3 regions of the Pseudoalteromonas obscura genome follow, and region 1 is predicted to be linked to each of the others. Evidence: predicted binding sites of a transcription regulator. Region 1 holds the regulator's gene; each other region holds the start of a gene.
The links. The regulator FliA, encoded in region 1, starts transcription of late flagellar genes. The targets are predictions, from matches to a motif close to CTAAAGNTNNNNNNNNNNNNGCCGATA.

Region 1 (10,289 bases):
CCTGTCATAACATTGGCGCCCGAGTTGGAACAGATGTTGCATCAGTCACTTCAGAACGCAGGTGATGAGGGGGCAGGCATAGAGCCAGGACTTGCAGAGCGACTTCAAGGTTCATTGAGAGAAGCGCATCAAACGCAAGAAATGCTAGGCGAGCCGTCCATCTTATTAACCTCAGGTATGTTAAGAAGTGTTTTATCTCGATTTGTCAAACATACGATCCCTGGATTAAGAGTGATGTCTTACCAGGAAGTACCAGACGAGAGACAAATCAAGATTATTAGCTCTGTAGGGCAATAATAGAGGAACGAGGTGCTGAGTTATGAAGATTAAAAGATTTTTTGCAAAAGATATGCGTACTGCTTTGAAAGAAGTAAAAGATGAATTAGGTGCAGACGCGGTGATCATGTCAAACAAAAAGCTTGCTGATGGCGTAGAAATCGTCGCTGCAATTGACAACGACCGCGTAGCGCCGCAGTCACAGGCTGCTCCTGTGGAGACTCGTCCTGAGCCTGCGCCAGCAGCCGTACAAAAGCCAACGTATAGTCAGCCAGCAAGAGTGGTTAAGCCTCAAACTCGTCGTCCTCAAGCTCAGCCTCAGGCTCAAGTGGCTGATAGCCTAGAAGCGCTCCTAGAGCGTCAAGCTCCAAAACCTCGTTCACCTGAGCTTGCTTCTATGTTTTCGCATTCAGGGATAGACACAGATGACTTGTTTCAACCTCAACAAGCACAGAGACCTGAATTCAATCAAACTCAGCAAGCGCAGCCCATCAGTGCTCGTCAACGTCCTGTAAAAGAAGCCGACCCTATTTCTTCAGACTGGGGTTTTGACGATGATTTAGATTCAGAGCTGGATCCGCTACAAACAGCAACAGCAGCCGCTCCGCAAGATGAAATGAGCTCGATGCGTGATGAAATGAATGCGATACGTCAATTACTTGAATATCAGCTTTCTGGTTTAATGAAACAAGAAATGGAACGACGTGATCCGACTAGAGCTTGTTTAGTAGACCGCCTTCAAGGTATGGGAATTAGTTCTGATGTCGCTGAGCAAATGGCCTGTTTTATCCCTGACGATGTATCGAGAAAAGAAGCGTGGAATGCACTTTTAAATATGGTTGTAAATCAAATGCACACAACCAACAACGATATTCTTCGTCAAGGTGGTGTGTATGCGATGGTTGGACCAACTGGAGTTGGTAAGACGACGACGGTTGCAAAGCTTGCAGCGCTAGGCGCTCAAAAATATGGTGCTGATAAAGTTGCTTTAATTACTACTGATACATATCGAATTGGTGCTTACGAGCAGTTGGCAACTTATGGTAGAATCATTGGCTGTCCGGTAAAGCAAGTTAAAGATGCTAATGAATTAGCAGAAGTTCTTTATCATTTACGAAATAAACGACTAGTATTAATAGATACTGCGGGCATGAGTCAAAGAGACTTGCGTTTAACTGAACAACTTAATACATTGATGCGTAGTTCAAGAGTTGATATTCGTAGCTACTTAGTATTAAGTGCAACATCGCAAATGCATGTTTTGCAAGAAACTGTCAATCACTTTAAAAAAGTAAATTTAAGCGGTTGCATTTTTACAAAACTTGATGAATGTCTAAGTTTAGGTGAGATTATTAGTATTGCGATTCAAAATCGTTTGCCAATAGGGTATCTTACCAACGGACAGCGAGTGCCAGAAGACATTCGTGTAGCAAATGCTCAAAAATTAGTTAAAAAGGCTGAGCAATTGTATTTAAAAAGAACAAAAGCACAACATTCACGACGTGAAGCAGTGGCGTCCCAGACAGTAGGAATGTATGATTAATACAGTTTTAGATCAAGCAAGTGGCCTGCGTAAAATGAATCAAAAAAGTAACCACGGAGTAAAAGTAATAGCAGTAACTGGTGGTAAAGGAGGAGTCGGTAAGACCAATGTTTCATTGAATACTGCGATTGCGTTAGGACAACAAGGCCATAGAGTATTAGTTTTAGATGCTGACCTTGGATTAGCAAATTGTGACGTAATGCTAGGGTTACGTGTTGAGCGCAACCTGTCTCATGTGCTATCCGGCGAATGTGAATTAGATGAGATTTTAGTAGAAGGGCCTGCTGGTATAAGAATTGTACCTGCTACTTCAGGTTCTCAAAATATGGTTGAATTAAGCCCAGCAGAACATGCCGGTCTTATTCGAGCATTCAGTGAATTAAGTAACGATTTTGATGTTCTGATTGTCGATACGGCTGCTGGTATTTCAGATATGGTACTCAGTTTTTCAAGAGCAGCTCAAGACGTCATGGTTGTAGTTTGTGATGAGCCAACGTCAATCACAGATGCTTATGCACTGATAAAAGTATTAAGCCGAGAGCACGGAGTTTACAAATTTAAAATCGTCGCGAATATGGTGAGAAGCCTTCGTGAAGGTCAGGAACTCTTTGCAAAGCTCTCGAAAGTAACGGATAGGTTTTTAGATGTAGCGCTTGAACTCGTTGCAACAATACCTTTCGACGAAAATATGCGAAAGTCTTCGCGTCGTCAAAAAACGATCGTGGAACTCTACCCTAATTCCCCAGCTGCAGTTGCATTTAGGGGATTGGCAAGTAAAGCAGTGAAATGGCCTGTACCTCACCAGCCTTCAGGTCACTTAGAGTTTTTCATTGAGCAACTAGTTAACGGGTAATTATGGCTACACCGGTCAATCGAATGGCGGGATATCAAACAGCAGATCATCTGAATAAGGTGGTTGAGCGTCATACACCTTTAGTCAAAAAAGTTGCTTGTCATTTGCTCGCGAGACTACCCGCGAGCGTTCAACTCGATGACCTAATTCAATCTGGCATGATTGGTTTAATTGAAGCGACAAAGAATTTTGATGCAAGTAAAGGGGCTAGCTTCGAAACCTTTGCAGGGATTCGCATTCGCGGCGCAATGTTAGATGAAATACGCCGTGGAGACTGGGCACCACGCTCAGTTCATAAAAATAGCCGTATGGTGGCAGAGGCTATTTCTGAGCTGGAAACAGCCTTAGGCCGAGAGCCTAAAGATACTGAAATCGCTGAAAAACTTGATATTCCCTTAGATGAGTACCATCATATTTTACATGACGTAAATGCAAGTAAAATTATTGGCATTGAAGACTTGGGTGTCGATCAAGATGTAATTTCACCTGCAGGCAGTGATTTAGCGCTAGACAAACCATTCAATAACGTTAAGAATGAGCGCTTTAATGAATCGTTAGTAGAAGCAATTAAAACATTACCTGAGCGAGATGCGATGGTTTTGTCTTTGTACTATAACGATGAAATGAATTTAAAAGAGATTGGCCAGATCCTTGATGTGAGCGAGTCTCGAGTGAGTCAGATTCATGGTCAGGCAATGATTAAACTCAGAGCCAAGATAAATGACTGGATCAATTAGAGTACATTTTATTATTTATTTAGGTTCAAACCTCACCGGAGGAAGTTTTGGATAAGAACATGAAAATTCTCGTGGTTGATGATTTCTCTACAATGAGAAGAATAATCAAAAACCTTTTGAGAGACTTAGGCTTTACAAATGTTCAAGAGGCAGATGATGGCAGCACTGCGCTTCCAATGTTGCAAAATCAAGAATTTGACTTTGTTGTTACCGATTGGAACATGCCAGGCATGCAAGGTATCGATCTGCTAAGAGCGATAAGAGCCGATGATAGCCTTAAGCACATTCCAGTGCTGATGGTAACTGCAGAAGCTAAAAAAGAACAAATTGTTGCAGCAGCTCAAGCTGGTGTAAATGGTTATATCGTCAAGCCGTTTACAGCTGGAACATTGAAAACTAAGTTAGAAAAAGTCTTTGAACGCTTAGGCTAGTTACTAGTAAGGATAGGCTTATGTCAGAATCCTCTGCGCCACAAATAACATTAGAGCAAGCAAAGCAACTTGTTGAGTTTCTTGAAAATGGTGAACAAGAAAAAGCTGATCAAATTTTAATTGAAGCGACTAATAAAGAACAATCTGAATTATTTGCTGAAGTCGGAAAATTGACACGCCAATTACACGAATCGTTGAAAAACTTCGAGTTAGATACGCGTTTATCAGACTTAACAACTGAAGCCTTACCAGATGCAAAACAACGTTTAAATTATGTCATGGAAATGACAGAAAACGCGGCTAATAAAACAATGGACGCGGTGGAAGCGAGTTTGCCGCTTGCTCAACAGTTGGCAGATGAGCTTTCTGAAATAAAGCCTACCTGGGATAGGTTAATGAGTCGTGATATACAATTAGGGGAGTTTAAATCCCTGTGTCACGACTTAAATGACTTTATGCAATCTTCACAAGGCCGTACCGATGAGCTACAAACCTTGATGACAAATGTCTTGATGGCGCAAGATTATCAAGATTTGACTGGTCAAGTTATTCGCCGAGTCATTGAACTTGTCAGAGAGGTTGAAGACAGTTTAATTCATTTATTAACTGTATTTGGCACGTCAGAAGTGGGTCAACTTAGCACGGCTCAACAACCACAAGAAGTAGTTGAAACCACCACTGATGAACTATCAGGTCCAGAAGGACCTATCATTGACGCTGAAGAACGAGACGATGTCGTGTCTGGTCAGGATGAAGTTGATGATTTGTTATCTAGTTTGGGTTTCTAATAGGAGAGTATAATAATGAGCTTTGAAGTCGATGAAGATATCTTACAAGACTTTCTTGTTGAAGCTGGAGAAATACTCGAACTGTTATCTGAGCAACTCGTTGAATTAGAAAACAACCCAGATGACAAAGATTTACTAAATGCAATTTTTAGAGGGTTCCACACAGTTAAAGGTGGTGCTGGCTTTCTAGGCATGAATGAGCTGGTTGATGCTTGTCATGGTGCTGAGAATGTTTTCGATGTACTGAGACAAGGTCAACGTTCAGTCAACCCAGAATTAATGGATGTGATCTTGCAGTCACTGGATACAATTAACGATATGTTTGCTTGTATTCAAAACCGCGAGCAACCAGAGCCAGCTGACCAGACGTTACTTGACGTCTTGCACAAGCTTAGCCAACCAGAATCTGCTGACGAAGAACCAGTTGCACTGACTCCAGAACCAGAGGCTGTTGTTGCACCGACGCCAGAAGCCCCTCCTGAACCTGAAGCTGACGTATTTTTCGATTTAGATGGCAGTAGTGAAGAAAGTAGCGAGCCAGCTAAGTCTGACAACATTGATGAAATAACAGAAGAAGAATTTGAAAGCCTGTTAGATGAGCTACATGGCTCTGGGAACGGCCCGTCGGCAGAAGAGCAAGCACCGGCCGCATCAGCGCCAGCTGCACCGCCAGCAAATGCAAATGATGGTGATATTACCGACGATGAATTCGATAGCTTATTAGATGAATTGCACGGTGTTGGCCAGTTTGGCTCTACGCCCAGTGAACCTGAGAAGCCAGCAGCTCCTGTTGCACCAGCAACGCCAGCTGCACCTGCGTCAGAATCGGCAGGTACGGATGAAGAAATAAACGATGATGAATTTGAAGCCTTATTAGACGAGCTACATGGCAAAGGTCAGGCGCCTAAAAATAAGGAAGATTCTTCAGCAAAATCGGATCCTGCACCGGCACCAAAAGTTGAACCTGCCCCGGCTCCAAAGCCTAAACCCCAGCCAGCTGCAAAAGTGGAAGCGCCAAAATCGGCTGCGAAACCAGCAGCAAAATCGGCACCAGCGCCTGCCAAAGCAGAGCCAAAAGGTGGAGCTGCGAAGAAGCCCGCAGCTCAGGCTGAGACGACAGTCCGTGTTGATACAAAGCGCTTAGACCAAATAATGAATATGGTCGGTGAGTTAGTATTGGTGCGCAACCGTTTAGTAAGCCTTGCTAATAACAGCAACAGCGAAGCAATGGGTAAAGCCATCTCAAATTTAGATGTGGTTACCGCAGATTTGCAAGGTGCTGTTATGAAAACGCGAATGCAGCCAATTAAGAAAGTATTTGGTCGCTTCCCCCGCGTTGTTAGGGACTTGGCGCGCAGCCTTAAAAAAGATATTAATCTGATCCTTGAGGGTGAAGATACAGATTTAGATAAAAACCTCGTAGAGGCACTAGCAGATCCATTGGTCCACCTAGTTAGAAACTCGGTTGACCACGGGATAGAAATGCCAGATGTCCGTGAAGCTGCTGGAAAAGTGCGTACAGGTACTGTGACCTTGTCAGCTTCACAAGAAGGTGATCATATCCTATTGACCATCAGAGATGATGGTGCAGGTATGGACCCTGAAAAACTGAAGAAAATAGCAATTAGTAAAGGCGTAATTGACTCTGATCAGGCAAGCAGATTGTCGGATACTGAGGCATATAACCTGATCTTTGCTCCTGGATTTTCGACTAAAGAACAAATATCTGACATCTCAGGCCGAGGTGTTGGAATGGATGTTGTAAAAACTAAAATTACCCAGCTTAATGGCCAAGTGAACATTCAGTCAGAGCTGGGAGTGGGCACTATATTAGAAATTAAAGTACCACTCACGCTTGCTATTTTACCGACATTAATGGTGATGGTTGGAGAGCAGACATTTGCCTTGCCATTGGCTGGGGTAAGTGAAATCTTCCACCTCGATTTAACTAAAACCAATGTAGTTGATGGGCAATTGACTATTATCGTGAGAGAAAAAGCGATACCACTCTTTTATCTTGAACATTGGTTAGTCAAAGGTACTGACATCAGTCAGAAGAAAGCTGAAGGCCACGTGGTGATAGTGCAAATCGGTACTAAGCAAGTTGGTTTTGTAGTTGATTCATTAATAGGTCAAGAGGAAGTGGTCATTAAACCACTTGATTCTCTACTACAAGGTACTCCAGGCATGGCAGGTGCGACCATCACATCAGATGGCGGAATTGCATTGATCTTGGATGTACCAAGTATGTTGAAGCATTACGCGGGCAAATAGCGTTTGACGCTTTTTGCTGTCACCGAATTAGTGGTGCCAAGGGCACCACTTTTCGGATCTGTAACATAAAAAAGAGCGATGCCAATGGCAGTAAAAGTATTAGTTGTTGATGACTCAAGTTTTTTTCGTCGTCGTGTAAGTGAAATACTGGAAAAAGATGCTGGTATTGAAGTCATTGATTTTGCAGTAAATGGTCAAGAAGCCGTTGAAAAAGCCAGTAAATTACGTCCTGACGTAATTACAATGGATGTTGAAATGCCTGTATTAGACGGTATCAGCGCCGTTAAAAAAATAATGCAAAGTAATCCGACGCCAATTTTAATGTTTTCGTCTTTAACGAGAGAAGGGGCCAGTGCCACTTTAGACGCGCTAGATGCTGGTGCGGTTGACTTTTTACCCAAAAAGTTTGAAGACATTGCTCGAAATAGTGAAGACGCTACACGTGCGTTACAGAGCAAAGTAAAAGAAATTGGTAGGAAGCGAGTAAGTCGATTTACTCGACCAATGACCTCGTCCAAACCAGCGACACCTGCTGCGAAGCCTGCGCCATCAAGTTTACGCTCTACATCGACAGTCGCTCAACCGGATAGAAGTTTTCAAAGAGCTACGCCAGAAGCAACACCACAAAGAAGTTTCAAGGCGTCGGGCAAGTCATATAAGGTCGTCGCTATTGGTACATCCACAGGTGGTCCGGTAGCTTTGCAAACAATATTAACTCAATTACCCGCTAACTTCCCCCATCCGATATTACTTATTCAGCATATGCCTGCGGCGTTTACACCAGCGTTTGCACAGCGATTAAATAGCTTGTGTAAGATTAAAGTGAAAGAAGCTGAGCAAGGTGACAAATTGATGCCGGGTGTTGCTTATCTCGCACCAGGTGGCAAACAAATGATGGTTGAATCAAGAGGCGGTAGTAAATCATTAAAAGTGTTTGAAGATGACAGCCCGAGAATTACCTATAAACCTTGTGTGGATGTGACTTTTGCGAGTACTGCAAAAGCATATTCTGGAGATGTATTGGCAATTGTTTTAACTGGTATGGGCGCAGATGGCAGAGATGGTTCTCGTATGCTCAAGCAAGTAGGTGCAACTATTTGGGCCCAAGATGAAAAGACATGTGTTGTTTATGGTATGCCACAAGCAGTTACCGCTGCTGGCTTATCGTCTGAAAGCTTGGCGTTGCAGGATGTAGCTTTACGTATCAATAAAGAGCTGGGGATCGCTTAGGGCATATTGAATTGTTAAAAACAGCTTTGCCATGAGTCACAAAGGAATAAAATAATAAAGTGAAAATTTGGACGGTAGCTAATCAAAAAGGTGGTGTGGGTAAAACAACCACAGCTGTGAGCTTGGGCGGTATTTTGGCCGCTGAAGGTAAGAGAGTATTATTGATTGATACGGATCCACATGCATCACTAACCTATTATTTTGGAATAGACTCTGAAGATCTAGAGGTGAGCGTATATGATATTTTTATACGCGGCTCTAATATGCAAAGCGAAGAAATTTTGCAAGCGCTGTGTCCTTCAACTGTTGAAAACCTAGATATTTTGCCGGCAACTATGGCCATTGCAACACTAGATAGAAGTATGGGAAACCGCTCAGGTATGGGGCTGATACTAAAAAAAGCCTTAGCGAAAATCAGTGAGTATTACGACTATGCTATTTTAGATTGCCCTCCAGTACTTGGTGTACTGATGGTTAATGCGTTGGCTGCAAGTGAGCGAATATTAATCCCAGTACAAACCGAGTTTTTAGCACTTAAAGGTCTCGATAGAATGATGCGAACAATGACATTAATGCAAAGTTCGCATTCTAAGCAATATCAATATACTATAGTTCCTACAATGTATGATAAGCGTACTAAAGCGTCGCTAGAAGCATACAAATCTTTGGTTGAGTCATATCGGGATAAAGTCTGGCCAGGTGTTATCCCAGTTGATACTAAATTCAGAGATGCTAGCTTGGCGCAAAAGGTTCCGGTACAATTCTGCCCAAAATCAAGGGGAGTATATGCGTATCGAGCTTTGCTTGAGCATATTGGTGAATTAGAAAGAGGTAAGAATGAGTAAGCACCTGTTTGCAAACGAACAAGTGATGAAACAATATCTTGGTGCTCTACTGCAAGAAGAGGAAGATCAGGATGTTGCACTTGCACCCGTTGCAAAGTTGCTTGAATCTGTCCCAGATGCTCAAAAGCAAGAGCAGCTACTCAAACAAGCCGAGGCAATAGAAGAACCGAAAGCAAAAGTTGAGCTGAAAGTTCAAACTCAGGAGGTTCCTGTAGAGGAAGTTCTACAAGAAACTCCTGTGAAGCCAACTCAAGAGCTTGAGATAACTGAAAATACAACTATTATCAAAGAACAAGCTCCCGCGCAAAGTGCTGCAAAGGAAGCTTTTATAGAAGGTGAATTTCAGGCTTTATTCTTTGAAGTGGCAGGGTTAACGTTAGCGGTTCCTTTACAGGCACTTGGTGGAATTCATCAGCTGACAGAGGTTAACCAGCTATTTGGTAAACCGAAGTGGTTTAAAGGCGTGATGTTAAACCGCGAAGAAAAGTTAAATGTTGTTGATACGGCGCGTTGGGTTATGCCTGAAAAGTATACCCCTGAGTTAGAATCTCAGCTTAACTATCAATATTTAATCATGCTAGGAGACAGCCCTTGGGGGTTATTAGCGGAAAAGCTAGTGAATAATATTACGCTCTCAGCAGATGATGTTAAGTGGCGAACAGCATGTGGCAAGCGTCCATGGCTTGCTGGTGTTATCAAAGAAAAAATGTGTGCGCTTATTGACGTAGAGAATTTAAATAGGTTGCTAGAACAAGGCCTCGATAGCCGAGAGCAGTAACTAGCATCAATCTGGAGTTTAATCATGAGCCAAGAAAGAATACTTTCTGCAGATAAAAATGCCGATAGTAATGATGAAGTCCTGCAGTGGGTGACATACAAACTAGAGGAAGAAACGTACGGTATCAATGTAATGCAAGTGCAAGAAGTGCTTCGTTACACTGAAATAGCCCCTGTTCCAGGCGCACCAAGTTATGTGTTAGGTATTATCAACTTACGTGGTAATGTTGTAACTGTTATAGATACGCGTGCCCGCTTTGGACTGATGAGCGCTGAAGTAACCGACAATTCTCGCATCGTTATTATTGAAGCTGAAAAGCAAGTAATTGGCATTTTAGTAGACAGTGTTGCTGAGGTTGTTTATTTACGCAGTTCAGAAATCGACAGCGCACCAAATATTGGCACTGAAGAAAGTGCTAAATTTATTCAAGGTGTTTCTAACCGTGAAGGTGAGCTACTGATTTTAGTCGATCTTAACAAACTACTCAGCGATGATGAGTGGGATGAGTTGAGTCATCTGTAGATTGTGGCGGCA
Region 2 (10,289 bases), on a different contig from region 1:
GGCTCAACGTCACCAGCGGAACCTCTTGGGTAGCGCACTGCTGCGGGTTTATCGAGTAAATGCCCTGTGTAGAGCATTTGTCGACATTCATTAAGATCACTCGGAGCCATAATTACCAAGTTGGGAATACAACGCATAAAGCTTAAGTCGTAAGCACCTTGGTGTGTTTCTCCATCAGCACCAACGATACCAGCTCTATCAATTGCAAATAAAACGGGTAGATCCTGAATTGCCACGTCATGAATCACTTGGTCGTAAGCTCGTTGTAAAAAGCTTGAGTAGATGGCGACAACAGGATTGAGTCCTTCGCATGCAAAGCCAGCCCCCAACGTAACTGCGTGCTGCTCTGCGATAGCAACATCAAAGTACTGACTTGGGTGTTCTTTAGAAAAGCGTACCATACCAGAGCCTTCGCGCATTGCTGGCGTGATGGCCATTAACTTAGGATCTTGCTCTGCCATATCACAAAGCCAATCACCAAATACCTTGGAGAATGTAGGGGCGCTGGGTTTCTTTTTAGGAAGGCTGTGCACACTTGGATTGAAGTTGGGCACCGCATGGTAACCGATAGGGTCAGCTTCCGCGGGTTGATAACCTTTACCTTTTTGAGTTTTGACATGCAGCAGTTGCGGACCTTTTAGGTTGCGCATATTTCTCAGAGTATCTACCAACATATCGACATCGTGGCCGTCGATAGGGCCGATGTAGTTAAAGCCTAGTTCTTCGAAGAAGGTGCCAGGGATCACCATGCCCTTTAGGTGCTCTTCCATTTTACTGGCAAGTTCTTTAACTGGGGGGACGCCTGACAGCAGTTTTTTACCGCCTTCACGGATATTAGTATAAAAACTGCCGGATAAAATACGGGCGAAGTGATTGTTCAATGCACCAACGTTCTCTGAAATAGACATTTCGTTGTCATTCAAGATAACCAGCATATCTGATTTAACATCACCAGCGTGGTTCATCGCTTCAAAAGCCATGCCCGCAGTCATTGCGCCATCGCCTATCACTGCTACAGTCTTTCGGTTTTTCCCTTCTTTTTCAGCAGCAATAGCCATAGCAAGCGCTGCCGAAATCGATGTGCTGGAATGGCCAACACTGAAGGTGTCAAATTCGCTTTCTTCGCGGTATGGGAATGGGTGCAAGCCATCTTTTTGGCGAATGGTATGCATTTGTTCTTTACGACCAGTCAAGATTTTATGTGGGTAGGCTTGATGGCCCACATCCCAAACGAGTCTATCAACTGGGGTGTTGTATACGTAGTGGAGTGCGACGGTAAGTTCAACGGTACCTAAACCCGACGCTAAGTGGCCACTGCTCTGTGATACAGAGTCTAATAAATAGCCTCTCAGCTCTGTACTAAAGTCATTCAGCTTGTGCTGAGGTAACTGTCTTAGCTGTTGAGGCTGATCAACTAATGCCAATAATGGATACTTGCTACTATCAAGAGTCATATTATTTGTAATATCCTTAGCAAACCTTGCCCAATTATATACAAAGCTTGCCGATAGTTTTATAAATTTAAAAGGAACTTGTCATTAAATAGTCATTTAGGTCGGTGCGAATATCAATGATCTCGAGCGATTATATACCTTGCTAATTCTGCAAGTAGGCGCGTATCTGCATCAATGTTATCCAATGCAGCTAGCGCTTGGGTGATAAGCGTTTTCGCTTTCTCTTTTGCCCCTTCCATGCCCAGTAATGCCGGGTAAGTTGACTTATTGTGTTCTAAGTCGGACCCTTGAGGTTTACCGAGAGTGTGTGTATCGCCTTCAATATCAAGAATATCGTCTTGGACCTGAAACGCTAATCCAATAGCTAATCCAAAGTCCTTTAACTGACTACGTGTTAAATCTGTTGTGTTTGGCGCACAAAGTGCCCCTAATTCAATGGCGCAATTAAGCAGTGCACCGGTTTTTAATCTGTGTATGTGTTCAAGTGCTTCAATGCTGATCTGCGTGTTTGTTGCGGCAATATCCAGTGCTTGCCCTCCAACCATACCTTGCAATCCAGAGGCTTGTGCCAGTGCTTTAATCATAGCGAGCTGCTGCTGAGCTGGGATATCAAATTGGTGTGATGCAAGTAATTCAAAGGCCAGTGTTTGCAATGAGTCTCCGGCCAATATCGCCTGAGCTTCATCAAATGCAATGTGGCAGGTTGGTTTACCACGTCTAAGATCATCGTCATCCATTGCAGGCAAATCATCATGAACCAGAGAATAGCTGTGAATACACTCGACGGCTGCTGCGGCAATATGCAAATCTTCAATATTGGCACCGAGCATTTCGCCTGTGGCGTAAACTAAAAAGGGCCGCAGTCGCTTTCCACCATTACTAATAGAGTAGAGCGCAGCAGCTTTGGCCGTTGGATCAGTATCCAAGTCTTGTTCAAAATAAGCGTTTATGGTTTTTTCAACATCTTGTTTGGCGATGCTTAATCTTTGATGTAATTCCACGCAGTTAATCTACCTGATCGGAAAACTCGCTCGGCGCGCTAGCTTCGTCATTGGCGAGTAAAATATTGACTTTCTGTTCTGCTTGTTGAAGTTTATGGTTAGAGGCCTGAGTGAGCTTAATCCCTCTTTCAAACTGTTTTAGAGATTGCTCTAACGTTAGCTCTCCGTGTTCCATTTCTTGTACAATGGACTCGAGCTCGTTGACAGCTTCTTCAAAGCTCATATTTTCCGGTTTTTTGACTGCCATATTTTTATTCACTCTCAAGCAAAACTTTAGGAAGCCAATTTTATGGGTTATAAAGATTGAGGTCAAAGTATCTGATAGACTTTTTTATTGGCTATCATTGCAAAATTGATCTGATAGTTTGGGTTAATTCTCGCAATTTAAAGGCTTTTTAATATAATTGAATTAAGTTATTGCAAAACCTGCCGATAACTCAACGTATAAGAATAACTGCGTGATATCTCACGAATAAATGCCTTTGGAGGGTGTGTGGATTTAGCAACCGTTATAGGTATCCTAGGTGCTATAGGCCTTATTGTCATGTCTATGGTACTCAGTAGTGATGGGCAACTTGCCATGTTTTACAATACCCCGTCAGTCGTTATTGTATTTGGTGGCTCTATCTTTATTGTGTTGTCTAACTTTACATTGGCGCAGTTTTTAGGCATTGGTAAAGTGGCTGGTAAGGCGTTTATGTTTAAAATAGAAACGCCAGAGGAATTAATTGAAAAAGCAGTAGAGCTTGCTGATTCTGCACGTAAGGGTGGGTTTCTCGCGCTAGAAGAGGCTGAAATTCCCAATCCATTTATGAGAAAGGGTGTCGATATGCTGGTCGACGGACACGATGCTGATGTGGTTCGAGCAACGCTACAAAAAGATATTGCACTGACTGCAAATCGCCATGAACTAGGTGCTGGATTATTTAAATCACTCGCTGATATCGCACCCGCGATGGGAATGATCGGTACGCTGATTGGCTTAGTTGCAATGCTATCTAATATGGATGACCCAAAAGCAATCGGACCTGCGATGGCTGTTGCATTATTAACGACCCTATACGGTGCGTTTTTAGCCAACGTTGTGGCTATTCCTATCCAAGTTAAATTAGAACTCAGAAAAGACGAAGAAGAGCGCAATCAGCGACTGATCTTGGATGCAATCTTGGGGATCCAAGATGGTCAAAATCCGAAAGTAATTGAAGGCATTTTGAAAAACTACCTGCCAGAGTCTAAACGTGGTGATGGTGGTGAGGAGTAAATAATGTCAGATGAGAACGAATGTAAATGCCCGCCCCCAGGGTTGCCTGCATGGATGGGGACGTTTGCAGATCTTATGTCTCTGCTTATGTGTTTCTTCGTTCTGCTACTGGCGTTTTCTGAGATGGATGTTCTGAAATTTAAGCAAATTGCGGGTTCTATGAAGTTTGCTTTTGGTGTTCAGAACAAGATTGAAGTTAAAGATATCCCCAAAGGTACAAGTGTCATCGCGATGGAGTTTACACCGGGTAAACCCGAACCGACCCCCATTGAAACCATTCAGCAACAAACAGTAGAAATGACCCAGCAAATGCTAGAGTTCCAAGCCGGTGAAGAGAGCTCGGCTGGTGGACGTCAAGAGCAGCGGGGCAATAAGCGCGGTGGTGAATCAGCCAGTACAGCACAAGAACAATCGATGACGCAAGCGGTTGCTGCCGCGGATCAAGAACAGGTAAACGAACTAGTCAAAAAAATCTCTCAGCAGTTAGAAAAGCAAATCATGGACGGGGCGATAGAATTAGAGTCATTAGGCCAACAAATTATCATTAGGATCCAAGAGAATGGCTCATTCCCGTCGGGCAGTGCTTTTTTACAACCTAAGTTCAAGCCTGTAATACACGATATTGCTGAATTACTTAAAGATGTACCGGGGGAGATAACTGTATCTGGACACACCGACGACTTCCAAGTTTCCAATGAGTTATATTTCAATAATTGGGATCTTTCAGCAACCCGAGCGGTTGCTGTGGCGAGCGAAATGCAAACAGTGAGTGGTTTTGACAAAAATAGAATGGTTGTGGTTGGCCATGCAGATACTCGTCCTTTAGTACCAAATGCCAACGATGTGGACAGAAAGCGCAATCGCCGGGTAGAAATATCAATTTTGCAGGGCAAAGCGAAGGAGTCTGATCCTATTGAAGTTAGAAGGGAAAATAACTAGAAAAGATTGCGTCAAAGCGTAATTTGGGCTACCGTATGATAGCTTTAATTTTCAAAAAACATCAAATTTTAAAGGAGTTTATAATGAATGCATTAAATAAATTCAACAGATTTCCAGGTGGTAACGGCAACGGTAATGATACCGGAGAGACAGAACCGAAGTAACTGATAAAATTAAGGTAAAGCGGTGTCTCTAGGCGAATATTTAGATAGTGCTGAGTTTGCTCTAAAATACTTAAACGCTATACTTGAAGTTTCATATATACTGGCTTTCATTTCAGTGTTCATCTATATCCTGAATAAAGATAAGATGGCATTGAGGTATTCGTGCTTGTGCTCGGCATTTTACATCATTGGTTTTTTTACTTTTCATCCATTAATTGAGCACGATCCTGACCGAGTTTATAGGTATATTGTTTGGGCACTGAATGACATTATCTTTATCGCAATAGTCGCCTATTGGGCACTACGAGATAAGATGTATATGTGGCAAAGTATTATGGTGCAACTCGTTGTTTTACCAGCTCCATTGTTACAATTATTCAGGCTTGTTGATATTCATCTAATGGATGCAAGTTATTCTGCTTATTTTTACCGTACTGTATTACCGATCGTTAATTTTATGACAGTAATGCTGTGTTTTGCTCCGCTGGTGATGTATTTTGGCAAGCGGGCTAAGCAATTGACTTGGCTTCAAGGTAAAGAGAAAGAGGGATAGAAACTTAGTCTCTCTTTTAATCCCTCCCGCAACATTTATACCTCTGTTTCTATAATTCCAGCTGATCGATCCTCAATGTTGCATTGCTCGCAGAGAAGCTCAATATTCCCGCAACTTTAACAGTGCTTTTATTGCCAAACTGATCCGGCAATATTACATTGGTTAAATCAAATTTGCAGTTTTCTAAGCCAATATCTTGGTTAACCCCTACTGATAGACAGTGTGTTTCTCTTTCTAACCCAACTTGTTTTTCTTCACAAAAAGCAGGGTCCAATTTATTTACTGCGTTCGATGCGACTGACTGTACTCGGAGAGTGAGATCCAGTGTGGAACTGTTACATGTGAGCTTAACAGCCGTTGTATTGGTGTTCTGGTTGCCAAATGTGATCAGGTTATTGTCTTGATCTCGATAATGAATCGTCAGTTGAGCAGCATCAAAGGGCTGGCTAATAGTGTCAGGTTGACCTTTATTGCGCCAATCCGCCAAAGATGTAAAGTCAGGTAGGGGCGTGTTAAAAATTAGCTCAGGCGCGTAGTAATATAACTCTCCTTGCTTGAAGCTGCTGTTGCTTGCTCCTTGCCAAGTTTCAGCACTGGTAGAACCAAAGGCCGCGGCGGCTAACATACATGGAGCCTTGTCGGATGACAGTGTATGAGTGGCACCTAAAGAGTGTTTATCGGCATAGAGTCTGAATTCTGGTTTAGGTTGTAATGCTTCGCTTTCTGCATGCCAAAACACACTAGAAAACTCAAATTGATTGAGCGAACGTTCAGCTGTGAAGTTTGCGCCACAGTCACTACTTTGTTGTTGTGTTGTCGGTGTATTTGGCTCTGCAGTGTTATCTTTTTGTAGCGGTGTGTCACTTTCACCGCCGCATGCGCTCAGTAGCAATAATGGCACGCAAGCCATTGTAACCCTAGTCATAATTTACTCCTTGGTAACTGAGTCAATTATATTCATATCAGGGAGGTTAAAGCGATACTTGAATTGTAAAAAGTGGTAATGCATTCCTACATTTTTGATATGGATTAGGCTGAGTGCCTAATCCATTTTTGCATTTACCCTAGGGCAGGGATCACGCCAAACATTTGCAGACCTTGCGCTGAAATAATTAATACGCCACATAGACCCGCACATATTAATCCTAGATTGCCACCTTGTACTTGATAACCTGAGTTTTGTACTTTTCGTTGTTGCCAAACCATGGCGACAGGTAGAAAAACGGCTAAAACGACTAAGGCTATCGCAGCGTAACCTAAGGCCATGATAAAGCCTTCTGGGTAGAAGAGTGCAAACCCCAGCGGTGGAGTGAATGTGATCAGTGCGGTTTTTACTCTATCTAACCCTGAATTTTGTTGCTTGAATGCGTCGGCAAAAAAGTCAAATAATCCAAGGCTTACACCTAAAAATGAAGTGGCGAGTGCGAGATCAGCAAAGATAGTCACAAAGGTATGCACTTGGCTATTGTGTGCAATGTTCGAAATCGCGGCGACAAAACCAGGCAAACCAGCACTTTGTAGTAACGCTTCTTGTGCCATGACTCCTTGACTTAACAACTGCCAAAAAACGTAGATAGTTAATGGCAGTGCGGCACCGGCAATCATGACTCGGCGTAAGGTTTTTATGTCTAAACCAACGTATTTGACAATCGATGGAATAGAGCCATGAAAGCCAAATGAAGTAAAAATAACTGGAATAGCAGATAGGATAAGGCCTTGCTCCATTGGCATGTTGAGTAGGTGTTGACCATGGACATAAGGAGTAAGAACAAAGAATAAGCTTGCCAAAACAATGATTTTAATTGTGAATAGTATTCTGTTCAACTTATCAACGGTGCTGGTACCTAGCGCGACGATTGTGGCAACCAGTAGTGCTAAAACAATAGAGCCAACTTGCGGCGCAATCTCCATCCCTGTAAAGCTACTGAGCTTGTCTTGTAGCTGAGAGCCTCCACCTGCGATATAGGCTGCGCATAAAGCGTAAAACAGGAATACCATTGAGAAGTTTGCAATGTATTGGCCTTTTTTACCGAGAATTTGCTTTGCTAAGGTGTTCAGTGTCGCTTCTTTATTTGCAAATTGATGCACTTCTAGCATGAGCAGGGCGGTGTAGGTCATCAGCAACCAAGTTGCAATGATCAATATTAGCGAGGTTGAAAACCCAAGTCCTGCTGATGCAATTGGCAGCGCCAGCATACCTGCGCCAATTGTCGTACCTGCGACAATGAGCATACTACCTAGCGTTTTATTATTAAGCACAAATTGCCCCTATATTTGTGAGAGAAACAGGCACAATATACTGGACTGAGAAAAATTGAAATAGTTTTGCTGCAAATCAAAATGAAAGTTTGTAATTTGTGTTTTACAAAAGTTAACTCACTTTACATGGGTGATGTTAACTTGTTGATTTTATGTGTGGTAAATAATGAGCTGAGAAGGCTGGGTTTTCTCTAGAGACAAAAAAGCCAGCTTGCGCTGGCTTTTTTAAAGAGGCTACTTAGTGCCAAAGTTAGGCATCGTCTTCTACCAATGTCATCAGTGAGGTGTTGCCACCTGATGCAGTTGTGTCGATACTGATGGTTTTTTCAGTTACGAGGCGCCCTAGTAGCGTATCGTAGTACTCAGCACTGATCACAGGCAAGATGGCACCGCTGCGGGCAGCAAGTTGGGTGCTTACATAGCCTTTGCGCTCACAACCATTACCAACGACGGCACCCGCAAGGTGCTCATGGGCCAAGATTGCTGGTAGCTGATTTAGTTTAGCAACCTGAAGTACGCCCTCAGCAATTCCACTATTTAGTAGTTTTTCTCTAAACGCGATCGCTTCTTCATGAAATAAGTCAGATACGACGGTGATAACAGTGTTACCTGCTGCTAAAGCAGTGATCACAGAAAGCACCCAGAAGTTGAAAGAGGTGTCTTTATCTGCATAACAAACCACACAGCCACGCGATTCGTAGCGCAATGTATTTGACTCACCTGTTGGGCCTGGTAATTCAATTACGGTATCTAGACGCTTTTCAACACGGATAAGCTGCTCACGCGCATCAGCCAATGTCTTATTCAAATCATCAGCAAGGGTATCTAAGATCTCGACTTTCGCAAGTTTAGCCAGTAGCTGACGCACCGCTGATACACGATCGTTTAGTGGCATTGCACGCCAAGCCTTCTCGTCACGTTTTGATAGCGACATCATGCGTGATACTTGCTCTTGCGCACCTTGGTAAGCCGTGATCTCTTCGTTATCTACTTTAAGATTAGTCGCCTGAATGTTTTGTTCTGCTTGGTTTTCTTTTACCAAACGGGCAATGTAGTTTGGACCACCTGCTTTTGGACCAGTACCAGAAAGGCCACGACCCCCAAACGGTTGTACCCCAACAACAGCACCAATCATATTACGGTTTACGTAGATGTTACCCGCACGAGATAGCTTAGCGAGGTATTCTGCACGTTCTTCGATACGTGTATGGATACCCATTGTAAGACCAAAGCCTGTGCTGTTTACTTGATCGATCACATTATCGATATCACTGCCCTTAAAGCGGATCACGTGAACACATGGACCGAATACTTCTTTTTTCAGCACTGAAAGGTCACTGATCTCATATAAGCGTGGTGCAAAGAAAAAGTGACCGTTATCGCCCATATCAGGTAGTGAACACTCATAATGTAGTGTTGCATTACCTTTTAGGTATTCAACGTGCTCATTCAGTGCATTCAAGGCTTTCTGGTCAATCACTGGACCCACATCAGTAGACAGATGTGCAGGATCGCCAATGTGCAACTCTTGCATTGCGCCTTTGATCATGTTGATCACTTTGTCTGCGATCTCTTCTTGTACAAACAGTACACGTAGTGCAGAACAACGCTGACCGGCACTTTGGAAACCGGAAGAGATAACATCATCAACAACTTGCTCAGGCAGTGCTGTTGAGTCAACGATCATACAGTTTTGACCACCTGTCTCTGCAATTAGAGGGACTTGATCACCGCCGCGCTCAGCAAGCGTCTGCGAAATACGCGTTCCCGTCTCTGTAGAGCCTGTGAACATCACCGTTTGGACACGTGTATCTGGCACGATGTGCTTACCAACTTCACTACCACGTGCAATAACAGGCTGTACGATGCCTTTCGGTAAACCTACTTCTTCCATTAGCTCAATAGTGCGAAGGGCAACCAAAGATGTTTGCTCTGCCGGTTTTGCGATAACCGTGTTACCTGTAACGATAGCCGCAGCAACCTGTCCAAGGAAGATTGCCAGAGGGAAGTTCCAAGGGCTGATACATAAGATCACACCGCGTGGGCTAAAGCGCTCATCCAGTGCAAGTTCTTCTGCTTTTGCTGCGTAGTAGCGGCAGAAATCAACGGCTTCACGTACTTCATCGATGCCATCTTGGGTGATTTTACCCGCTTCTTTGATACACATCGCAATAAGTTCATCACGATGACGCTCAAGTGCATCACCTGTACGTCGCAGAATTTCTGCGCGCTCGCTTACTGGCGTCTGTGACCAAGTTGCAAAAGCGGCTTCTGCGCTAGCAACAAGCTGCTGCATTTCTTGCGCGTCTTGGTGGCGGATAGAGCCAACTACTTCGCTGTGGTTTGCTGGGTTTAATACCGCTTCGTGACCTTCAGGCACATCTGCTGCTGTGATCAGGTTTTCATCAACCCACTTTTGTAAGTTGTCACGCATTGGCGTGATGTGGTTGATGTTGGTTAAATCTAACCCTTTAGAGTTGTTGCGCTCTTCGCCGTATAGATCGATAGGCAAAGTGATCTGCATGTTGCGCTTGTGCTTAACTCGTTGGATCTTTTCAACCGGATCTTCAAGTAGTGACTCAACAGGCATAGACTCATCAACAATCGCGTTTACGAATGACGAGTTTGCGCCATTTTCAAGGAGACGACGAACAAGGT
Region 3 (10,289 bases), on a different contig from region 1:
GAAGAAGGGGCTGATTTAGATGTTGTTGTTCCAGCAGCTTGGCTACATGACTGTGTCGCAGTAGCAAAAAATCACCCGGATCGTGCTTTTGCATCAAAAATGGCTGCCGATAAAGCAGAAAGATTTCTGATTGAAATCGGGTATCCGGAAGATAAATTAGAAGGTATATATCATGCAATCGTTGCGCATAGCTTCAGTGCAAACGTGCCGCCAACGACATTGGAAGCACAAATTGTACAAGATGCGGATAGAATGGATGCATTAGGGGCAATTGGTGTGAGTCGATGTATGAAAGTTGGCGGTGCAATAGCCAGGCACCTATACCATACCGAAGACCCGTTTTGTGAGAAAAGAGAGCCGGATGATAAGAGTTATACCATTGATCATTTCTTTGTGAAATTGCTGCACATTGAGTCACAGATGCACACTGAGGCAGCAAAAAAAGAAGCGCAAAGGCGCACGGAGTTTATGCAACTATTCTTAAGGGAATTAGGGCGTGAAATATCGAATGACTAGGTAAAAGCTACCTAGTCATCCTTTTGACGAAGACAACGACGAATAGCGCCAGTGAAAAGCTACCAATAAAAGCTTCTATGGTCGCTATAAGGCGTGTAATCCCAACTGGTGTGATATCTCCGTACCCTAAAGTAGTAAATGTAACAACACTAAAATAAAAGCAATTGAGCATGGAGTGGAGATTCTGCTTGAGAGGGGCATTGGTGGCAAACTGAATGATTTCACCGTTGTAATTGATACCCAGCATAAAATAGCAAAGCGCACACAATAAAATCATACCTAAGCTAAAGCGAATTACATTTTCTGGTTTTTCTCCATACCCACATAACATGTCAATAAAGCTTGAAACTAAGCGCTTTTTTGAATAGGTTGGGTACTGCGCATGACGCATGCGCAATTCGCTATAGGTATACTTTCCTGCCATCTCAAACAAGCCCTGCTGTTCAGCGCCTTTTCTTAGCAGTCTGTAGATCTCTTCGCTTTGCAAATATAAATCTTGCGCTTCTTCCACATTTTTTTGTTTGGTTGCTTCAATTGCTTGTTTTTCTTGTAATAACTTGTCGCCCAATACAAGGTTGTCAATTCTAGTTGCATTGAGCTTCACTCCTAGAATATTGGTGTTTTCTAACTTGCAGCAGTGTAGATTTGCATCCCTTAAATCCGCTTTCATTAGAGATGCATTTTGAATTGTGCTGTTAAAGAGGTGAGCACCGTGTAAGTTCGCTCTATAAAAATTGCTATACGATAGGTCATAGCCGTTGTGATCATTAAACTTAACGAGATTTAGCCCTTCCAAATTGGCTCTTTTCAGCTCAAGTCCTTGCAGTAATCCCCCTTTTTTGGCATAACGTTCGAGTTTGTGAGATAGCTCTAACCCACTTTTGTCGAATTTGGCATCATGCCAAAAACAATATCCAGAGCCCATGTCTATTTCTTGACACTTGTGTCCATCAGGAGATGTATACTGACATTTAGGTTTATTGTTCATGGCAGCCTGTTTTTTCCGTAATAAGTATAAAGGTTAGCAGCAAATTAGATTGATAGATGAAAAAGCAATAAATTTACTATGAATTTCAATTACCAACTTAAGCTCAGTCGACGAAGAAAGACAGTTGCAATTAAAGTAAAACCGGATGGGGTTGTCGTTTACGCGCCTGAGGGGATTTGCGAAAATTGGTTAACGGCTTGGCTGCACTCAAAGCAAAGCTGGGTTGCTCAAAAACAGCGTTTGGTAGCGGATACGCTGCCATGTAAAAAAACACCATTAGAAAAAGTTACAATCTTTGGTGATTGCTACGTAGTTTGTTATGGACATTCATCTGCCTATATTGATCATCAACACCATCGCATCTATATAAAATCTTCTATGCAACAACACAGAGATATCCACATTGGAGAAATATATGATTTGTTTAAGGTTGAGCTAATAGCCTATTTACATGCTCGATTGCCTTACTATCAGGCATTGATGGGGTCGAAATATAAAACCCTAAAAGTACGCTTTTATAAACGACGTTGGGGCAGCCTCTCTAGTAAAGGTGTATTAGCTTTCAACAGTGCTTTATTAAGTGCACCTAAATGGGTGATTGATTATGTGATTGTACATGAGCTCGCGCATTATCATGTAATGGCACACAATCATGCGTTTTGGTGTTTTGTCGGACGTTTTTATCCTGAATTTGAAACAGCGAAGGCTTATTTGAAACAGGAAATAAAGCTTATTCAATAGATATAAAATATGAAATGAAGATGTAAAGAATTAAAATTAAGATAAAAAGGAAGTGGTGGAGGGAGCTGGATTCGAACCAGCGAAGGCTGAGCCGTCAGATTTACAGTCTGATCCCTTTGGCCGCTCGGGAACCCCTCCATAACAGATTTTTAAGTACAAAGTGGTGGAGGGAGCTGGATTCGAACCAGCGAAGGCTGAGCCGTCAGATTTACAGTCTGATCCCTTTGGCCGCTCGGGAACCCCTCCAATTGTACTTTGTCGTTGATGGTGGAGGGAGCTGGATTCGAACCAGCGAAGGCTGAGCCGTCAGATTTACAGTCTGATCCCTTTGGCCGCTCGGGAACCCCTCCTCAACAACGGCGCTGATAATAACAAAGTTTTTGACGAAGTAAAGAAATGTCCTAAAGTTTTTTCAAAAAATGCCGATAAATTTTCAGACTTTGAAAATTTTGGCGAAAATCCATGCAGATAGAACAATTGTTACTCAAAGAAGCGCAGTTAGGCAATGCGTTAAGTTTGAGTGTCCATGAATCGCGTAGAAGCGATTTTGCTCTGCTCTTAAGTGCATTGTCACAAGATGCATTGGACTTTAGCCAATTTGACTTACCACGAAGTGCTGTTGACGAAGCAGATAAGTCTGAAGAGGCATTGCGAAAAGAGTTACAAGTAGGCCCGAAGCAACCTTTGGCACCTGAAGAGTTTGACTTTTTAATTGGTCAATACAACCGATATTTTGTGAAAGATGGTGGGCTAGAAGATATCAAGCTAAATGAGTGCCTTGATCCTGAACCATTTCATATTCGTGACGATAAAACGCATATCCCTTTAAACGTCATGGAAAACCTAGAGCCAGCAGTGAAAGCAAAACTATATAAACAAAAGCATCCTGAAATCGAAGTTAAAGAAAGAGAAATAGATGCTGCCGGGTTTTATGATCAGTTAGCCAGTGGAGAAATGCAGTCTCAGTTAAGTGTGGCTGTATAATCGCTTTATTATGATTCTGATAGGATAGGGAGTACTGATTAAATCTCGAAAGTGGCATTGGTGAGGTAACGCCACTTCAGGCTGAGTACAGGTTATCCGTGACACTTCTTGAACTTTTTCCCACTTAAGCAGGGACAAGGATCGTTTCGGCTTACTTTTTTACTCTCTTCAGGGTAAAGAACGCCGTCAAGATATAGCCATGCGCCATTTTCTTTTACAAATCTGGAGCGTTCATGCAACACGCTCAGCTGCACCCCTTCCAAATACGATGCTTTGAATTCTACATATTGATATTGGTCATCTTGATCAGTTTCAATAACATCCAAATGAACAAACTTAACTTGTTGAGCGAACATAAGTATATCTTCGACTGTGTGCTCGCTGCGTGTTTTTGATGCATACGTATTTAAAATATACTCACATTCCTTTGTACAGTATGCACTATAACGAGAGCGCATTAGCTGTTCAGATTGGTGAGGAGTAGACTGTCCTTTAATAAATGGCTTGCAGCATTGCTCAAAGGCTTGTGTGTTACCACAAAAACACATAAATGACCTATATAGTTAGTGTGTGAGCTTTGATAGTGGCAATTGAGCAAAGTCTTTAAAGCAGTATAGTGCTGTTTTAGAGTGATTTAGGCTACGGTATTCAATTTGCTTTTTCGTCAAAATACCCGGCCAAGTGATGACAGCCGCAAAATTACCATTGGACAAAGCGCTATCCAGAGTATGTTCTAAGTTTATCAGATCCTTTTGCTTAAGCACTAGTAGCTTATTCACATCGATATTATAGCCATCTAACATAGATTTACTGAAAACCTGATCAGGTGCTATCAAAAGTGTCCAACCAGCTTTTGAATTACAACGAGATAAGATTTTTAAAAGTTCATTACTGGTGGTTGTTTCATCGTATGCATCCAAGATATTCAAACTACTGGCATGGCTAATGCTGCTCGATTGCGTTTTTACATTGGGTGTGATTGGTAACATGATTAGACCACTGATTCTTTATACAGTGTATATACAGTATTTCATACAGTGGTTTTAATCAAGTTTTATTTGATGTTTTTTTGTTCACTTCGAATCATTAACACCTGCGGCCTATTCTGGGTTTGCCCCAAAATGCATTTGCTGATGGATTTGTTCAAATAGTGTCGCGGCATAACATTGTGCGTCTATGTAGCGTTTTGTTGTTAGGTGGGGGCGCACTTCATTGAGAGTGCTTAATGCCGCGCTATTGCCTTGACTCTGCGCTAGACTTAACCAAGCTACACCGTGAAAAACACTTTTAGGTACGCCTTGACCTTTTATAAATAACAGGCCTAAATAAAATTGTGCTTTGTTGTCACCTGACATCGCTGCCAATCTCATCCATTTAGCGGCAAGCGGATACTGCTTTTCTTTGATGTAATAAAGGCCTTTTTTATAAGCTTGCTCTGGATCTTGTGCCTTTGGCCAGCTGTGTTTGGGGTCTGGTTCTTGGGTAACAAATTCGAGTACATTGAATAGTTGTTGCTCGAGGTCTCCGCCATAAGCTTTTGTAGATTGATTGCTTTTCATACTCTCTTCACTTATTACAACTTAGTTTTCATTGTAGCTGATTTTTAGTTTATTTGTCCGTTTATGGCGAGGAAATATGGTAAAATCGCCCCCTCGTTTCCATTTAAAATACAAAGACATGCTAGAAAAACTATTTTCTCTCAAAGCGCTACAGACCAATGTAAAAACGGAGGTTGTGGCAGGGCTCACTACATTTATTACCATGGTTTATATTGTATTTGTTAATCCGGCTATGCTGGCGGAAGCTGGCATTGATCATGGTGCAGCGTTCGTTGCCACGTGTTTAGCCGCAGCAATTGGCTGTTTTATCATGGGCTTCTTTGCAAATTACCCATTGGCTTTGGCACCAGGTATGGGGTTGAATGCATTTTTTACATATGGTGTTGTTTTAGGTATGGGGCATAGCTGGCAAACTGCCTTGGGAGCGGTCTTCCTATCTGGGTGCTTGTTTTTACTACTGAGTATTTTCAAAATTAGAGAGTGGGTTATTCAGGCAATTCCAGTGGTACTAAAGCGTGCGATAGCAACTGGGATAGGCGCATTTTTAGCTTTGATCGCATTAAAGAATGCTGAAATTATTGTTTCGAGTCCAGCCACATTTGTGCAACTTGGCGATATCACCAGTCCCGGCCCTTTGTTGGCCATTTTCAGCCTTTTTGTGATAACTGCATTGATGTATAGAGAGTGGAAAAGCGGCGTACTGATCAGCATTTTATTAGTCACAGTTATCGCTTGGGGGGCTGGCTTGGTTGAGTACCAAGGCATTGTTTCTGCGCCACCGAGCATTGCGCCTACTTTAGGGCAGCTAGATATCGTTGGCGCATTGGAAATCACCATGTTGAGTGTGGTATTTGCTTTCTTATTTGTTGATCTTTTTGATACTAGCGGCACCTTGGTGGCGGTAACTCAAAAAGCGGGTATTGCAGATGAAAAAGGGAACATGCCGAGGTTAGGACGCGCTTTATCTGCGGATAGCACGGCGACAGTAGCAGGTTCGTTTTTAGGGACGTCTACGACGACTTCTTATATCGAGTCTGTATCTGGTGTTTCTGTTGGCGGACGCACGGGACTTACTGCTGTGGTTGTGGGCTTTTGCTTTTTACTTATGATGTTTTTTGCACCTTTGGCAAAAATGGTGCCTGCATATGCAACTGCTGGTGCAATTCTGTATGTCTCTGTTTTGATGTTGCAAAACCTGAAGCTGGTGAACTGGGACGATATGACAGACGCGATCCCTGTAAGTGTGGTTTTGTTGATGACGCCGCTAACATTCTCAATTGCACATGGTATAGCATTGGGTTTTATTGCTTACACTGCGGTAAAGCTGGCTTGCAACAAAAAAGACGATATATCCATCAGCGTGTGGGTTCTGACAGTGTTATTTATCGTCAAATTTGCGCTTAGTTGATCACCATTTCTTTTTCGGAGCGAAAAGGACGTCCAAATCGTCCTTTTCTTTTTCTGCTTTTTTCTTAACTGCAGAGGCATTCGAAGCTTTAAGTTCAGTACTAATTTCGTTGAGATAAGCCTCTAGCTGGTTCTTTTTCTCAGTTACATACTCATCGCTATAGGTCACAGCCATGATGGTCGCATAGGCTTTTTCAAAGTACTGTCTGGCTGAGCCAACCATGTTGGCTGTTTTTGCAGATAGGCCTCGTTTGATTTGACTTTCAACGTTAATGCGCAGTTGGATTTTCTCTAAACGGCGGTCTTCTTTTACAAAAACTTGAGTATCCACTTTACCTTTACTGTGTTCAGAGCGCAAAAGCTGACGAAGCTTTTTGATGCCCTGCACTAGCGCAATCAGTTGTTTGTCGTTATCTGGCAATGAGACTTTATCGCTGTCAGTGAGATTTGCCGTTTCTGTATTCATGCGTTCTTGAGATTCGTGCAGTCGATTTTTAAGCTCTCTTGATGTGGGAGTCAGCTCTACCATCATGGCTAACGCATCATGAACGCGCTTTTGAATCACCCTAAGCATGTCTCCTGACATAGGGATATTTGTGCTATTGACGAGAACATCCTCGGACTCTTCTATAATCCGCTTTTGTTTTGCTAATTCTTTACGTCTTTCTGCTTCTTGTTTTTCTTTATGTTGCTGAATTGCACTAATCCAAACAGCTATCACAACTAAAGCAACAATCAACAATATTATTATGTAAACAAACATACCCGAATCTCTACGAAAACTACCCACGGCGATAATTTTTTATATTACATCAAACAATTGTATATTGGATAGTTTTAATAACAAGGTGTATGTAAATGAATTTGAATACACCACTTTTTCAGTATAGGCGTTTCTAATTCGTTTTTCTTATATGATTGCGTAAATGTTACAATTACTATCAGGCTACCAATAACTATGCTAGTCTTACAAAAGATCCGACTCGGCGTTCCGCGTAAACCAAGTCACTTATTGGATAACAACTAAAAAAATAAACAATGTTATGAAATTACAACAATTGAAATACATAGTTGAAGTACTTAATCATAATTTGAATGTATCTGCTACCGCTGAAAGTCTTTACACTTCTCAGCCAGGTATTTCAAAACAAGTACGTATGCTAGAAGATGAATTGGGTGTGCAGATCTTTGGCCGTAGTGGTAAGCACCTTACACATGTAACCAGTGCTGGTAATGAGATCATCAATATTGCCAGAGAAATTTTGTCAAAAGTTGAAGGTATCAAAGCGGTTGCAAATGAACACACTTTGCCTGATCAAGGTAAATTAAACATTGCAACGACACATACCCAAGCAAGATATGCTTTACCTCCTGTTATTCAAGGATTTATGCAAAAGTATCCGGCTGTTTCTTTACACATGCATCAAGGTACTCCGCAGCAAATATCAGATGCGGCTGCGAGAGGTGACGCGGATTTTGCAATTGCAACAGAGGCGCTCCATTTATACGGTGATTTGATCATGTTGCCCTGTTATCACTGGAATAGAAGCATTGTGGTAACGAAAGATCACCCACTAGCGCAGCTTGGAAAAAATATTACGGTACAAGACGTAGCTAAGTACCCACTCATAACCTATGTATTTGGTTTTACAGGTCGCTCTGAACTAGATAAAGCATTTAATGCACATGGCCTTGAACCACACATTGTATTTACCGCAACAGATGCAGACGTGATTAAGACATATGTAAGGCTTGGATTGGGCGTAGGCGTATTGGCAACTATGGCTGTTGACGATATTGCTGATAAAGATTTGGTTTGCATTGATGCGAGCCATCTGTTTGAAGCGAGCACAACAAAAATTGGCTTCAGAAAAGGTAGTTTTTTAAGAGGCTACATGTATGACTTTATAGAGCGTTTTGCGCCGCATTTGACGAAGGATGTGGTTGAAAAAGCAAGCCTTATGCGTAATCAAGATGATGTAGATGCATTATTCGCTAAAGTCACATTACCAGTAAAATAAAAGCCACGTTTTGAACAGTCTACTTGTAGACTTTCTCTTTGCGGCTTTAATTTAAAACCCAACTTGTGTTGGGTTTTTTTGTTTTAGCACTCAATAATATTTACGGCAAGACCGCCGCGTGCAGTTTCTTTGTATTTGGTCTTCATATCGTTACCTGTGTCTAGCATGGTTTTGATGACCTTGTCCAAAGAGACCTTTTGCTCTCCTGTACCTCGAAGAGCAAGCCTTGAGGCATTGATGGCTTTTACTGCACCCATTGCATTTCGTTCGATACACGGCACTTGTACTAATCCCCCAACAGGGTCACAGGTTAAGCCTAGGTTGTGTTCCATACCAATTTCAGCTGCGTTTTCCACATGAACGACATTGCCACCCATGATTTCAGTCAATGCACCAGCGGCCATTGAGCAGGCGACACCAACTTCACCTTGGCAACCAACCTCTGCACCTGAGATAGAAGCGTTCTTTTTATAGAGGATACCAATAGCAGCGGCTGTCAGTAAGTAGCGCGTTGCAATTTCGACATCAACTTCTTTGATAAAGGTGTGATAGTACATCAATACGGCTGGTAATATACCGGCAGCGCCATTGGTCGGGGCGGTGACGACTCGTCCTCCAGCTGCATTCTCTTCATTCACGGCAAGGGCAAATAAATCAACCCAATCCATTGCACGTAATGGATCATTACTGTTTTCTACATTGAGTTTAAGGTATAGGCTCGGTGCTCTGCGTTTTACTTTTAACCCACCCGGAAGGATCCCTTCGGTACGCATCCCTCTTTCGGTACACGCTTTCATTACCTGCCAAATATTGAACAGCTCTTGTTTTATTTCACTTTCACTGCGAAGGGTTTTCTCATTAGCCATCATGAGGGCGGAAACACTTAGCCCAGTCTCCTTACAGATGTTTAAAAGTTCCTCAGCTGTATCAAACAAATAGGGCGCTGGATTTTGTTCTCGCACATCAAGTGCTGCTTGCTTTTCCGCTTCGAAATCTTGATCCGTGACAATGAACCCGCCGCCAATCGAATAGTAGATCTGGCTATGTAAGAGCGTGTCACCTTTATACGCTTGGATTTCCATGGCATTGGAATGCTTCGGCAGTGTTTTTCGACGGTGAAATACAACAGCGCCTTGCTTTGGGAAATCAGCTTTATGTTTTTGGTCAAGATAGATTACTTGCTCTTGCTCAATTTTTTCGAGTATTTCTGGAACAAGATCTGCGTCGATAGTTTCAGGGTCATGGCCAGCAAGGCCTAATATGACCGCTTTACCGGATCCGTGACCGATACCTGTTTGACCAAGGGAACCAAATAATTCGACTTTTACAGAAGTGACGTCGTCAATTAATTTACTATTTTGTAGATCTTTGACAAAAAGACGCGAAGCGCGCATTGGACCAACAGTATGGGAAGACGATGGCCCAATACCGATGCTAAACATATCGAATGCACTAATCATAAAATTTACTCATCATTGCCTCTGAACGGGCGCACATAATAACGTTAATTATTGCAGAAGTAACCCGTTATTGGATGGAAATTTGACAATTGTAATGAGTTTACGAAAGCGACTTGGTTAATTTTTTTATAATGCTTGCAGTCGCCCCCCACAAAAGACCATGTGAAGTCATGAATCCATTGATATTTATGGTGTTGCCACGAATTTGACAAGGGTAGCTCTGCCATTGATTAGGGTCCATTAAAGCGCTTAAAGAAACCGTAAATACGCTGTCGACTTCACTACTGGTTTGTTGCCAAGTGGCTGAATTTTGCACTCGCGCTACGACCGGAGTAATATGAAATCCGCTCAAGGAGCTGTGTGTTGGCAGCTGACCAAGCGTTGTGACTTGCTCTCTAGCGAGGCTAATTTCCTCGAAGGTTTCTCTAAGGGCGGTATCTTCAGCTGAACTATCATGTTGCTCTACTTTTCCGCCAGGAAAACAAATTTGGCTTGGATGTGCTCTCAAGCTGGCGTTACGTTTACACAGTAATATGTGCGCACTGCCTTCTACTTCAACGAGCGGTACTAAAACGGCACTTTGAACTCCCTGCAGTGTCTTATTGGAAGCAGC

Region 2: pomA (flagellar motor protein PomA) is a predicted target of FliA. The motif match lies at 2,864-2,890, and genes of this name have one in related genera.
Region 3: QNM18_RS23725 (VC2046/SO_2500 family protein) is a predicted target of FliA. The motif match lies at 2,647-2,673, and genes of this name have one in related genera.

What each region holds. Positions count from the first base shown of each region.
Region 1 is NZ_JASJUT010000018.1:81,101-91,389, forward strand. It holds gene flhA (flagellar biosynthesis protein FlhA) at 1-297, shown strand, start outside; gene flhF (flagellar biosynthesis protein FlhF) at 320-1,819, shown strand; gene QNM18_RS25900 (MinD/ParA family ATP-binding protein) at 1,812-2,672, shown strand; gene QNM18_RS25905 (RNA polymerase sigma factor FliA) at 2,675-3,409, shown strand; gene cheY (chemotaxis response regulator CheY) at 3,457-3,840, shown strand; gene QNM18_RS25915 (protein phosphatase CheZ) at 3,861-4,628, shown strand; gene QNM18_RS25920 (chemotaxis protein CheA) at 4,644-6,902, shown strand; gene QNM18_RS25925 (protein-glutamate methylesterase/protein-glutamine glutaminase) at 6,987-8,132, shown strand; gene QNM18_RS25930 (ParA family protein) at 8,192-8,977, shown strand; gene QNM18_RS25935 (chemotaxis protein CheW) at 8,970-9,755, shown strand; gene QNM18_RS25940 (chemotaxis protein CheW) at 9,780-10,277, shown strand; gene QNM18_RS25945 (DUF2802 domain-containing protein) at 10,278-10,289, shown strand, end outside.
Region 2 is NZ_JASJUT010000002.1:732,294-742,582, reverse strand. It holds gene dxs (1-deoxy-D-xylulose-5-phosphate synthase) at 1-1,454, opposite strand, end outside; gene ispA ((2E,6E)-farnesyl diphosphate synthase) at 1,568-2,455, opposite strand; gene QNM18_RS07575 (exodeoxyribonuclease VII small subunit) at 2,460-2,702, opposite strand; gene pomA (flagellar motor protein PomA) at 2,949-3,716, shown strand; gene QNM18_RS07565 (flagellar motor protein MotB) at 3,720-4,655, shown strand; gene QNM18_RS07560 (hypothetical protein) at 4,842-5,372, shown strand; gene QNM18_RS07555 (hypothetical protein) at 5,422-6,297, opposite strand; gene QNM18_RS07550 (aromatic amino acid transport family protein) at 6,432-7,631, opposite strand; gene putA (bifunctional proline dehydrogenase/L-glutamate gamma-semialdehyde dehydrogenase PutA) at 7,882-10,289, opposite strand, start outside.
Region 3 is NZ_JASJUT010000013.1:206,804-217,092, reverse strand. It holds gene QNM18_RS23755 (HD domain-containing protein) at 1-516, shown strand, start outside; gene QNM18_RS23750 (ion channel) at 524-1,504, opposite strand; gene QNM18_RS23745 (M48 family metallopeptidase) at 1,583-2,245, shown strand; tRNA gene QNM18_RS23740 (tRNA-Tyr) at 2,299-2,383, opposite strand; tRNA gene QNM18_RS23735 (tRNA-Tyr) at 2,407-2,491, opposite strand; tRNA gene QNM18_RS23730 (tRNA-Tyr) at 2,511-2,595, opposite strand; gene QNM18_RS23725 (VC2046/SO_2500 family protein) at 2,708-3,229, shown strand; gene QNM18_RS23720 (YchJ family protein) at 3,322-3,777, opposite strand; gene QNM18_RS23715 (SulA-like leucine-rich domain-containing protein) at 3,793-4,218, opposite strand; gene QNM18_RS23710 (tetratricopeptide repeat protein) at 4,330-4,788, opposite strand; gene QNM18_RS23705 (NCS2 family permease) at 4,907-6,196, shown strand; gene QNM18_RS23700 (hypothetical protein) at 6,197-6,958, opposite strand; gene cysB (HTH-type transcriptional regulator CysB) at 7,239-8,216, shown strand; gene QNM18_RS23690 (L-serine ammonia-lyase) at 8,300-9,676, opposite strand; gene QNM18_RS23685 (CoA pyrophosphatase) at 9,777-10,289, opposite strand, start outside.